3 regions of the Streptomyces sp. NBC_00057 genome follow, and region 1 is predicted to be linked to each of the others. Evidence: riboswitches for the same ligand, from Rfam matches in the RefSeq annotation. Region 1 holds a riboswitch; each other region holds the start of a gene.
The links. A riboswitch is a leader RNA that binds a small molecule or an ion and turns the genes downstream of it on or off. The one in region 1 is predicted to bind cyclic di-AMP.

Region 1 (3,268 bases):
GAAGCCGTCCGACCGGATCGGCGGGCTGCATGTGGCGGCGCGGTACGAGGCGGCGCAGGCGGACGAGTTCGTCGGCGGCGACCTGTTCGCCGTGGCGGACACCCCGCAGGGGGTGCGGCTGGTGGTCGGGGACGTGCGGGGGAAGGGGCTCGACGCCGTGGAGTCGGTGGCGGTTGCCATCGGGGCGTTCCGGGAGGCGGCCGAGCAGGAGCATTCGCTGGAGGGCGTGGCGCAGCGGCTGGAGCGGGCGCTGGCGCGGGAGGGGGCGCGGGGCGGGCTGGACGCGGTCGAGGGCTTCATCACTGCCGTACTGGCCGAGATCCCGCCCGGGGTGTCCCGGGTGCGGATCGTCAACCGCGGTCACCCCGAGCCGATCCTGCTGCACCCGGACGGGGCGGTGGGGGTGCTGGGGCCCACGGTGCCCGCGCTGCCGCTCGGGATGGACCTGGGGGTGTGGCCCGACCGGGCGGACGAGTGGGATCTGCCGGCGGGGACGATCCTGCTCCTCTACACCGACGGCCTCTCCGAGGCGCGGAACGCCGACGGGGTCTTCTACGACCCGGCGGCCCGGCTGCGCGGGCGGATCTTTCCGGGGCCCGAGGAGCTGCTGTCCGCGCTGACCGATGACGTGCGGTTGCACACGGGCGGCGAGACGACCGACGACATGGCGCTGCTCGCGGTCGTACGCCCCGCGGAGGGGCAGCCGGACCGGCGCAGGATCGTGAAGATCGTGGGCCTGGAAGAGACATGACGGGGGGATCGGACGCTTCGTGCGGGTCGGGTGTTTCGCGCGGCCTGGGGGCGCGGCCCTGGGCGCGGGATGCCACCGTACGTAACCGAAAGGCGTCGCTCCGCATAACATTTGACGCAACGTCAGAAACCGGGTAGTGACTGAGGGTCGATCAACTCGTCCGATTCCGCCCGGCTGTGTCCCGTAAAGTCCAGGCCAAAGACCTGAACGATCAGTGGGAACGGCTTGGAATCAGACCCGTGTGTCTATTAACGTTCGATAACGCAGCGCGGTCGTCCCAGCCGTCGTCAGTGGCGGCACCGTGCGCGAGCGCCGAATTCCGCAAGGGAACCGGGGAACCACCTACATGGGGTGAATCGGACACCTGTGTCTCGTGAGAGGCAGAGGGGCCCGTAGGAGACCTTCCTGCTCCGAACCCGTCAGCTAACCCGGTAGGCGAGAAGGAAGGAAAGGAGTGCGCCCCCGTGGCGTCCAACAAGCCTGCCCCCGAGGCCCCCTCTCGGTTCAACCCCGAGTTCAGTTCCGACTTCGGCGCTGACTTCGGATCCGATTTCGGCTCCGACTACGGAACCGCCGGGACGGGAACGGCGTTCGGCGCCGAGACGGGCGGCGACTTCGCCGGTGAGTTCGGCAGCGAATTCCGCGCCGACGGCAACGGTGAGCCCGGCAGAAGCTGGGACGAGTGGAATCCCACCGAGGAGTCCGTCCGCCCCGTACGCGGCAAGCACCGCGTCGCCAAGCAGCGCAACGGACTTGCCCGTAGCTCCACGGTGCTCGGGGTCGGCGTCATCGCGGCAGTCAGTGCGGGCGGCATGGCCACCGCGCAGAGCAAGCCGCCGGTCTCCATCTCCCTTCCCGACTCCATCTCGGACAACCTCCCCGACGCCAAGTCCCTTCCCGGCGTGGGCTCGCTGTTCTCCGGTGAGTCCGAGGCCGACAAGTCCGAGGCCGCCGCTGCCGCCCCGCTCACCACCGCCGGCCTCACCACTGCCGAGGCCGAGCAGGGCACGACGGATGCGGGCGAGGCACTCCGCGCCCGCATCCTCCAGCAGGCCGAGCAGCAGCAGGACGCCGCCGACGCCGAGGCCAAGGCGGCCCAGGAGAAGGCGGCCGCGGAGAAGGCCGCCGCCGAGGCCAAGAAGCAGCAGAGCGCAGCCGAGGCCAAGGTCGCCGCCGAGAAGAAGAAGGCGGAGGAGGAAGCCAAGGCGAAGGCCGAGGCCCTGCGGCTCGCCAAGCTCGCCGCCAGCTACGCCATCCCGACCTCCTCGTACACGATCACCTCGACCTACGGCCAGGCCGGCTCGATGTGGTCCTCCGGCCACCACACCGGCCTCGACTTCGCGGCGCCGACCGGCACCCCGATCAAGGCCGTACACGGCGGCACCATCAAGTCGGCAGGCTGGTCCGGTTCGTACGGCTACCGCACGGTGCTGGAGCTCGACGACGGTACGGAGGTGTGGTTCTGCCACCAGTCCTCGATAGGCGTCAGTGTCGGCCAGAAGGTCACCACCGGTGAGACCATCGGCCGGGTCGGCGCGACCGGCAATGTCACGGGCGCGCACCTCCACCTGGAGGTCCACACCCCCGACGGTACGGGCATCGACCCGATGGCCTGGCTGCGCGACAAGGGTCTCAACCCCTGATCCGCCGGCTCCCTCCCGGCCTTCGTGATCCGATCCGGTTCACGGGCCGTTGAACTCCGGCAGTCCTGACGCTCACCCCCCGACGTCAGGGCTGCCGGTCTGCCGGAATAGCGGACCCGCCGGAGTCCGTTGACCGAGATATGACTTCTCTTCGTAAGCTGGGTCCTTGCGACCTCCAGGTCTTCCCGCTCGCCCTCGGCGGCAACGTCTTCGGCTGGACCGCCGACGAGGCGCAGTCGTTCGCCGTGCTGGACGCTTACGCCGCGGCGGGCGGCAACTTCATCGACACCGCCGACGCCTACTCCGCCTGGATCCCGGGCAACGAGGGCGGCGAGTCGGAGACCGTCATCGGCAAGTGGCTCGCGGCACGCTCCAACCGTTCCGACATCGTCGTCGCGACCAAGGTCGGCGCCCACCCCTCGTACAAGGGGCTCTCCGCCGCGAACATCAAGGCCGCAGCCGAGGAGTCGCTGCGCCGGCTCGGTACCGACCACATCGATCTGTACTACACACACTTCGATGACGAGACCGTGCCGGTCGAGGAGATCATCGCCGCCCTCGACCAGCTGGTGAAGGAGGGCAAGGTCCGGGAGATCGGCGCCTCCAACATCAGCCCCGAGCGACTCCGGGCGTCCCTGGACTTCTCGGAGCGCGAGGGGCTGGCCCGTTACGTCGCCCTGCAGCCGCACTACAACCTGGTCTCCCGCGACACGTACGAGGGTGAGCTCCAGGACACAGCCGCCCGGGCCGGGCTCGCCGCCGTCCCGTACTTCGCCCTGGCTTCCGGCTTCCTCACCGGCAAGTACCGTCCGGGTGCTTCGGTGGAGAGCGCGCGGGCCGAGAAGGCTGGTCAGTACCTGGAGTCGGAGCGGGG
Region 2 (3,268 bases), 3.0 Mb from region 1:
GACCGGGCAGTCGTAGCGGTCGGCGATGGACCGCACATGGGCGGTGTAGGTGGCGATCTTGCCGCGCAGATGGCGCAGCACGGGAACGCCTCGGGTGTCGAAGCCGGTGGTGACCAGGACGGTTCCGACCGATTCGGCCAGCTCGGCGACCGCGCGCTCGAAGCGCTCGGCCACGTCGTCGGGGTCGGTGCCGGGCCTGATGATGTCGTTGCCGCCCGCGCAGAAGCTCACCAGGTCGGGTGCGAGCTCCTTGGCGCGCGGCACCTGCTCCTCGACGATCTGGTCGAGGAGGCGTCCGCGTACGGCGAGATTGGCGTACCTGAAATTCCCGTGAGCGGAGCCTTCGGTGCCCGTCCCCGCATCGGGGTCCGGGAGCTGGTCCGCGAGAAGTACCGCGAAACGGTCCGCCCAGCCGACGAAGGTTCCGTCCGGGCCGGGGTCGCCGACTCCCTCGGTGAAGCTGTCGCCAATCGCTGCGTACGACCCGATGACGCCATGTCGGTTGATGACGCCACGTTGATTTTTTCTCGAATCGTCTGCCACAAACGCTCATCCTGCACCGCTGAATGTGACCTACGCGACCGTAATAAGGGGTTGACGGGTGGCGAGATAGACCACCAGGTCAGGTTTTGGTAAAGGGGGAATAAGCAGAAGGGGCGGTGCGCCGTCGCGCACTGCCCCTTCTGTGTTGCTCAGGTCATGCCTTGTCGCTCAACTGCCCGGCCGTTCGGCTCAGACGTAGATGCCGTGCGAAGCCAGGTAGGCGATCGGGTCGATGTCCGAGCCGTACGCCGGGCCCGTGCGAACCTCGAAGTGCAGGTGCGGGCCGGTGGCGTTGCCGGTGGCGCCGGAGAGGCCGATCTGCTGACCGGTGCTCACGGTCTGGCCCGCGGAGACGGAGATCGAGGACAGGTGGCCGTACTGCGAGTAGTGGCCGTCGGCGTGCTTGATGACGACCTGGTTGCCGTACGCGCCGCCCCAGCCGGCGGTGACGACGGTGCCGGAGGTGATGGTCTTCACGCCGGTGCCGGTGAAGACGGGGAAGTCGATGCCGGTGTGGCTGCCGCTGGACCAGTTGGAGCCGGAGGCGCGGTATCCGGTGGTGTGGTTGCCGGGGACCGGGTGGGTGTAGCCGGAGCTGTTGCTCCGGCCTGCCGGGGCGGAGGTCTTGGACTCCGTGACCGTCGAGGCCTTGACCGGGGCGGACTTGGCCGGGGCGGACTTCTCCACGACCGACGAGGGCACCGAGGGGGCCTTCGACGGGAGGGCCGCGCCCGCGCCGGCGCCGGTGGACGCGGCGTGGCCCGGCTCCTTGCCGCCGAGCGTCAGCTTCATGCCCGGGAAGATCAGGCCGGGGTCTTCACCGACGACCTTGCGGTTGTCCTGGTACAGCTTCTGCCAGCCGCCCTTGACGTTGTGCTCGGTGGCGATCTTCGACAGGTAGTCGCCGGAGACGACGGAGTACGTCGTGGTGGCGGCCTGCTTCTGCGCGACCGGCTTGGCCGGGGCGGCGTGCGTGGCGGCGGCGGAGGCCGACTGCGGCGCGGCGGCCGGGGCCGACTGCGGCGCGGCGTGGGCACCGGTGGCGCCGAGCAGCGGCAGTGCGATGACGGCACCACCGGCGCCTGCGGCGGCGATGCCACGGGCGATGGTGCTGGACTTCGTACGACGGTGCTTACCCGATATGGACATGACGTGCTTCCTCTCCGGCGCCTGCGAGGTGAGCTGTCGGGTTCGGGCTGGAGATGCCCGGCCGCGCCGAGCGCGACTTCACCCCTAGCCGGCCGGATTTCTCCGATCGGCGGCCTACCTGGTTCCCCCGCTCCTGCCACACGATGAGTGGGTGCGAATTCCGGGCGGCGGCAGGATTAGGCGGTCCGTCCGGATTGACGGTGACCGTAAGCGAGTCGGGACGGCGATAACAAGCCACTGATTCCGCACCGGAATCCGCGCTCGGAAATCGGCGCGGAATTCCGGTCACACTCCGTGGATTAAGGATCTTGGCTTTCCGCGCCGCGCACGGAATACCCGACCGCCTCGCCAGCACACACCGTCACGGATATGACTCCGCTCACGAGGGAGCCACCATCTCCCGCGCAAGCGGGGTGTATTGAGCTAAATGCACAGATTACGGACATGTCATGCCCATCATTCGCGTCGCAGCCTCAGCACCCGCGCATCGAGATCCCCCCGAAGCCCGGTGTGCAGCCCCTGATGCAGCAGTACCGAACCGTGGTGCACGGCCCCCGTGTCCAGGCAGGTGTACGTCGCCGCGGGGTCGATCCCGCGCAACCGCAGGGCCGGGGGCCGCTCCCCGTACCTCTGCGCCTCGAGCCACATCAGGACCACGGTCTCGTCCCCGTGGACGTACTGGACCGCACTGAGTCCGCCGCGCGGGGCGCGCAGCCGGTACAGCGCGCCGTGCTGCACCACCGGCCGGATCTCCTTGTAGAGATCCACCCAGGTCCGCGCCTCGGCCAGCTCCTCCTCGCTCCACTCGGTGAGGTCCCCACCGACCCCGAGCACACCGGCCATCGCGCTCACGAAACGGAACCGCAGTGAGCTGACCCTGTCGTTGAGCTGGACATTCGGGCTGTCGGTGACCCAGGCGGCCATCACCCGGGCCGGATGGATCTGGCCGAAGCCCTCCTGGATGGTGAGGCGGTCGAGCGGGTCGGTGTTGTCGGAGGTCCACACCTGGTCCGTACGGGACAGAATCCCCAGGTCGATCCTGCCGCCGCCGCCCGAGCAGGACTCGAAGGCGACGGAGGGGTGCGCGGCCCGGAGCCGGTCGATCAGCGCGTACAGGGCGTCCACGTGCTCGATCCAGAGCTTCTGCTGATACTCCTCACCCGGCCAGCCCGCGTCGGTGAAGCTGCGGTTGAAGTCCCATTTCACATAGTCGACGGGCGTACTGGAGAGCAGTGTGTCCAGTTGCTCCCACAGATAGTTCTGCACATCGGTGCGGGCCAGATTGAGCACCAGTTGATTGCGGAACTCGGTCCGCGCCCGCCCGGGGAAATGCTGCACCCAGTCGGGGTGCGCGCGATAGAGATCGCTGTCGGCATTGACCATTTCCGGCTCGACCCAGATACCGAACTGCATGCCGAGTCCGTGCACTTCGTCGGCGAGCGGCTTCAGTCCGCCGGGAAAGCGGTCCGGATTCGGCGTCCAGTCGCCGAGCCCGGCCCGGTCGCTGGTGCGCTGCCCGAACCACGCGTCGTCCACGACGAACAGCTCGGCGCCCATCGCGGCGGCGCGCTCGGCG
Region 3 (3,268 bases), 3.4 Mb from region 1:
CCTCGCCGGACAGCGGAGCCAGCTCGCCGGTGAGGGTGCGCAGCAGTGTCGTCTTGCCGGAGCCGTTGCGCCCGACGAGCGCGATCCGTTCGGGACCGTGCACATGGAGGTTGCCCTCATGCAGCCTGCCGAACCGGGGACGCAGTTCGTGCAGGGTCAGCACGGTGCGGCCGGTGGGAACGGCGGTGTGGGGAAGGCTCACCCGGATCTCGGCATCGTCACGGACGGCGTCCGCGGCCTCCTCGCGGCGCTCGCGCGCCTCACTCAGCCGGTCCTCCTGGAGGCCGCGAAGCTTGCCCGCCGACTCCTGCGCGGACCGCTTCCGCGCGCCGGCGAGGATCTTCGGGAGCCGCCGCTCGGCCTCGATCTTCCTGCCATGCCGCTGACGGCGCGCCAACTTCACATGGGTCTCCTCCAGCTCGCGCTTCTGTCGGCGTACGTCGGCCTCGGCGGCCCGCAACGTCCGTCCGGCTGCTTCCTGTTCGGTGGCCAGGGCTTCTTCGTAGGCGGACCAGCCGCCTCCGTACCAGTTCACGGATCCGGAGCGCAGTTCGGCGATGCGGTCCACGCGCTCCAGCAGTTCGAGGTCGTGGCTCACCACGACCAGGACACCGGAGCGCCAGGAGTCGACGGCTTCGTAGAGCCTGCGGCGAGCGAACACATCGAGGTTGTTGGTCGGTTCGTCCAGCAGGAGAACGTCGGGATGCTCCAGCAGCAGTGCGGCCAGGCGCAGCAGGACGGTCTCCCCGCCGGACATCTGGCCCACGGTGCGGTCCAGTTCGACATCGCCCAGTCCGAGTGACCCCAGTGTCGCGAGGGCTCGTTCCTCGACGTCCCAGTCGTCGCCGATCGTCTCGAAGTGTTTCTCGTCCACATCCCCGGCTTCGATGGCGCGCAGCGCATTGCGCCGCCCGGCGATGCCCAGGGCCTCGTCCACCCGCAGCGTCGTGTCGAGGGTGATGTTCTGAGGGAGATGGGCGAGGCTGCCACCGACGGTCACCGAGCCCTGGGAGGGGCGCAGTTGGCCGGCCAGTAGTCGCAGAAGTGTCGACTTGCCCGCGCCGTTGGCCCCGACGAGACCGGTGCGGCCGCGGCCGATGCTGAGGGAGAGCCCGTCGAAGACGGATGTGCCGTCCGGCCACTGGAAGGACAGGGCGGAGCAGGTCAGAGAGGCGCTGGGGGCGGTGGGTGTCGCCATGGTGATCCTCGCAGTCGCAAGCGCGGTGAATGGGGGGCTTCGTATGCGAGCACCACGCAGCGACCGAACCGAGAGGGAGGTGCGGCGGTCCGAAAGATCGAGGGACGGCTCATGCACCGAGGTCGCATCCACGCGGGGTCACGGGCAGGACTGAACACTGCTACTGCGTGACAGGCGTACGGCTGAAGCCGTACGGCGCGATGATCGCGAACCTCAGATGCGCAACGTCCACCTCTATCGGAGACAACAGAGCCGTTGGGAACGATAGCGACCCGGAGGGCGAAAGGCAAAGCCTCGATGTCGTGTGGGGGACTGCGACGAGCGGCCCGCGGGCCGCTCGGCCGGGAGGCCGGAGGTCATGGAGCCCTGTCGGGTGCGATCGGCCCGAGAGGCATCCGGATCGCCATGCAAATATCCCGGTGTGGGTGATTTGCATGTAAGTGATCCCTTAGTCAACAAAGAGGCATTTGGTAAGAGTTGCGACCTTTGGAGGCTGACCGAATTGCCCCTTTTGAGAACTCCGTGGCGTGAGTCACGTTCAGAGTTCAACACGCTGTGGCGCGCTGCCCGGTTCCCTTCTGTGCGAGGAAATTTGGCTTCGCGGTGTGAGGCGGATTACTGTCAATTCCCCGATTCGATCTTGCAAATGAATTGTGATCCAAAAATATGGGCTTGTTCCTTTCGCTGTTTCTCGCCTACGGTCACCGTCAATCCGGATGGAACGCCGAATCCTGCCGCCGTCCGGCAATCCGACCACTCATGTACGGCAGGAGCGGGGGACCCAGGTAAGCCGCCGATCCGGTATCCGGAACGGCTCGGGGTGAAGCCCGCATTCGCGTGCGGCCAGACATCTCCAGTCTGAACCCGACAGCTCACCTCGTAGGCGACGGAGAGGAATTCGCTATGTCCGCAACGGGTAACCACCTTCGTCGTAAGTCCACTTCGCTGACCCGCGGTCTCATCGTCGCGACCACGAGCGGAGCCGCTCTCGTGCTTCCGCTGGTCGGTGCCGGCTTCGCCTCGGCCGCCCCGGCGCAGTCCGTCACCGCCGAAAAGGCTGCGGCGTCGACCGTCGCCGCCGACAAAGAAAAGACCGCCCAGGAGGCCGCGCCCACCATCTATTCCGTGATCGCGGGCGATACCCTTTCCAAGATCGCGCGGGGGCATTCGCTCAGCGGTGGCTGGCAGAAGCTGTACGAGGACAATCGAGAGATCGTCGGCGACAACCCCGCAGAGATTCGCGCGGGCATGAAGCTGACGATCGGCGCCCAGGCCGAGTCCAAGACTTCTGCCACTGCCACTGCCACTGCCGCACCGGCCGCGACGTACACGAACGATCTGGACGGCTGGATCAAGGAGTCGCTGGCCGTCATGGCCAAGCACAGCATCCCCGGCAGCTACGACGGAATCCACCGCAACGTCCTGCGCGAGTCCTCCGGCAACCCCCTGGCCATCAACAATTGGGACTCGAACGCCGTCAAGGGCACGCCGTCCAAGGGCCTCCTTCAGATCATCGACCCGACGTTCCGTGCCTACCACGTGCCCGGTACGTCGATGGACAGCTACGACCCGGTCGCCAACATCACCGCAGCGTGCAACTACGCCGCCGACAAGTACGGCTCCATCGACAACGTGTTCGGGGCCTACTGACGCACAGCAGCGCCGATGGCGGTTCATTACCGACGGGTGACGAGGGGTCGAACAGGCCCCTCGGAAGGGACCGCACCCGCCGGTCAGGGAACGCCTTTCGGCCGTTCACCCGCGTGGACAGCATGTGCGGAGGCGACCCTAGACGCCGCACCGGCGGGAACCGGGAACGGTCACGTGGCCGGCGAGCCAGGAGAGCAGGGGTTCCAACTCCTTTGCCGCTCGGAGCACGGCGTCGACCAATGCCGGCGTGTGCTGTGCACAGTCCCCGCCGAGGGGACGGGCAGCGGAGACCGAGCGGTACCGGAGCAGGTCGGCACGGGGGTGACCGGCGTCATGGCCGCGTGGCATGCGCTTCATGGTGTCCCCGCTGATCTCGTACCCCTGCGCCCCCAGCGCCTCGATGGCGCGCACCAGCTCGGG

Region 2: linked by a shared signal. The riboswitch ahead of OG953_RS06640 (peptidoglycan DD-metalloendopeptidase family protein) and the one ahead of OG953_RS20335 (M23 family metallopeptidase) in region 1 are both predicted to bind cyclic di-AMP.
Region 3: linked by a shared signal. The riboswitch ahead of OG953_RS04570 (transglycosylase SLT domain-containing protein) and the one ahead of OG953_RS20335 (M23 family metallopeptidase) in region 1 are both predicted to bind cyclic di-AMP.

What each region holds. Positions count from the first base shown of each region.
Region 1 is NZ_CP108256.1:4,341,968-4,345,235, reverse strand. Features, by position in the region: gene OG953_RS20340 (PP2C family protein-serine/threonine phosphatase) at 1-751, shown strand, start outside; cyclic di-AMP (ydaO/yuaA leader) riboswitch at 1,052-1,204, shown strand; gene OG953_RS20335 (M23 family metallopeptidase) at 1,216-2,394, shown strand; gene OG953_RS20330 (aldo/keto reductase) at 2,535-3,268, shown strand, end outside.
Region 2 is NZ_CP108256.1:1,373,846-1,377,113, forward strand. Features, by position in the region: gene OG953_RS06635 (SGNH/GDSL hydrolase family protein) at 1-543, opposite strand, end outside; gene OG953_RS06640 (peptidoglycan DD-metalloendopeptidase family protein) at 733-1,692, opposite strand; cyclic di-AMP (ydaO/yuaA leader) riboswitch at 1,698-1,856, opposite strand; gene OG953_RS06645 (alpha-galactosidase) at 2,149-3,268, opposite strand, start outside.
Region 3 is NZ_CP108256.1:924,391-927,658, reverse strand. Features, by position in the region: partial or broken gene OG953_RS04580 (ATP-binding cassette domain-containing protein) at 1-103, opposite strand, end outside; partial or broken gene OG953_RS04575 (ATP-binding cassette domain-containing protein) at 584-1,198, opposite strand; cyclic di-AMP (ydaO/yuaA leader) riboswitch at 1,911-2,097, shown strand; gene OG953_RS04570 (transglycosylase SLT domain-containing protein) at 2,102-2,848, shown strand; gene OG953_RS04565 (DUF2461 family protein) at 2,987-3,268, opposite strand, start outside.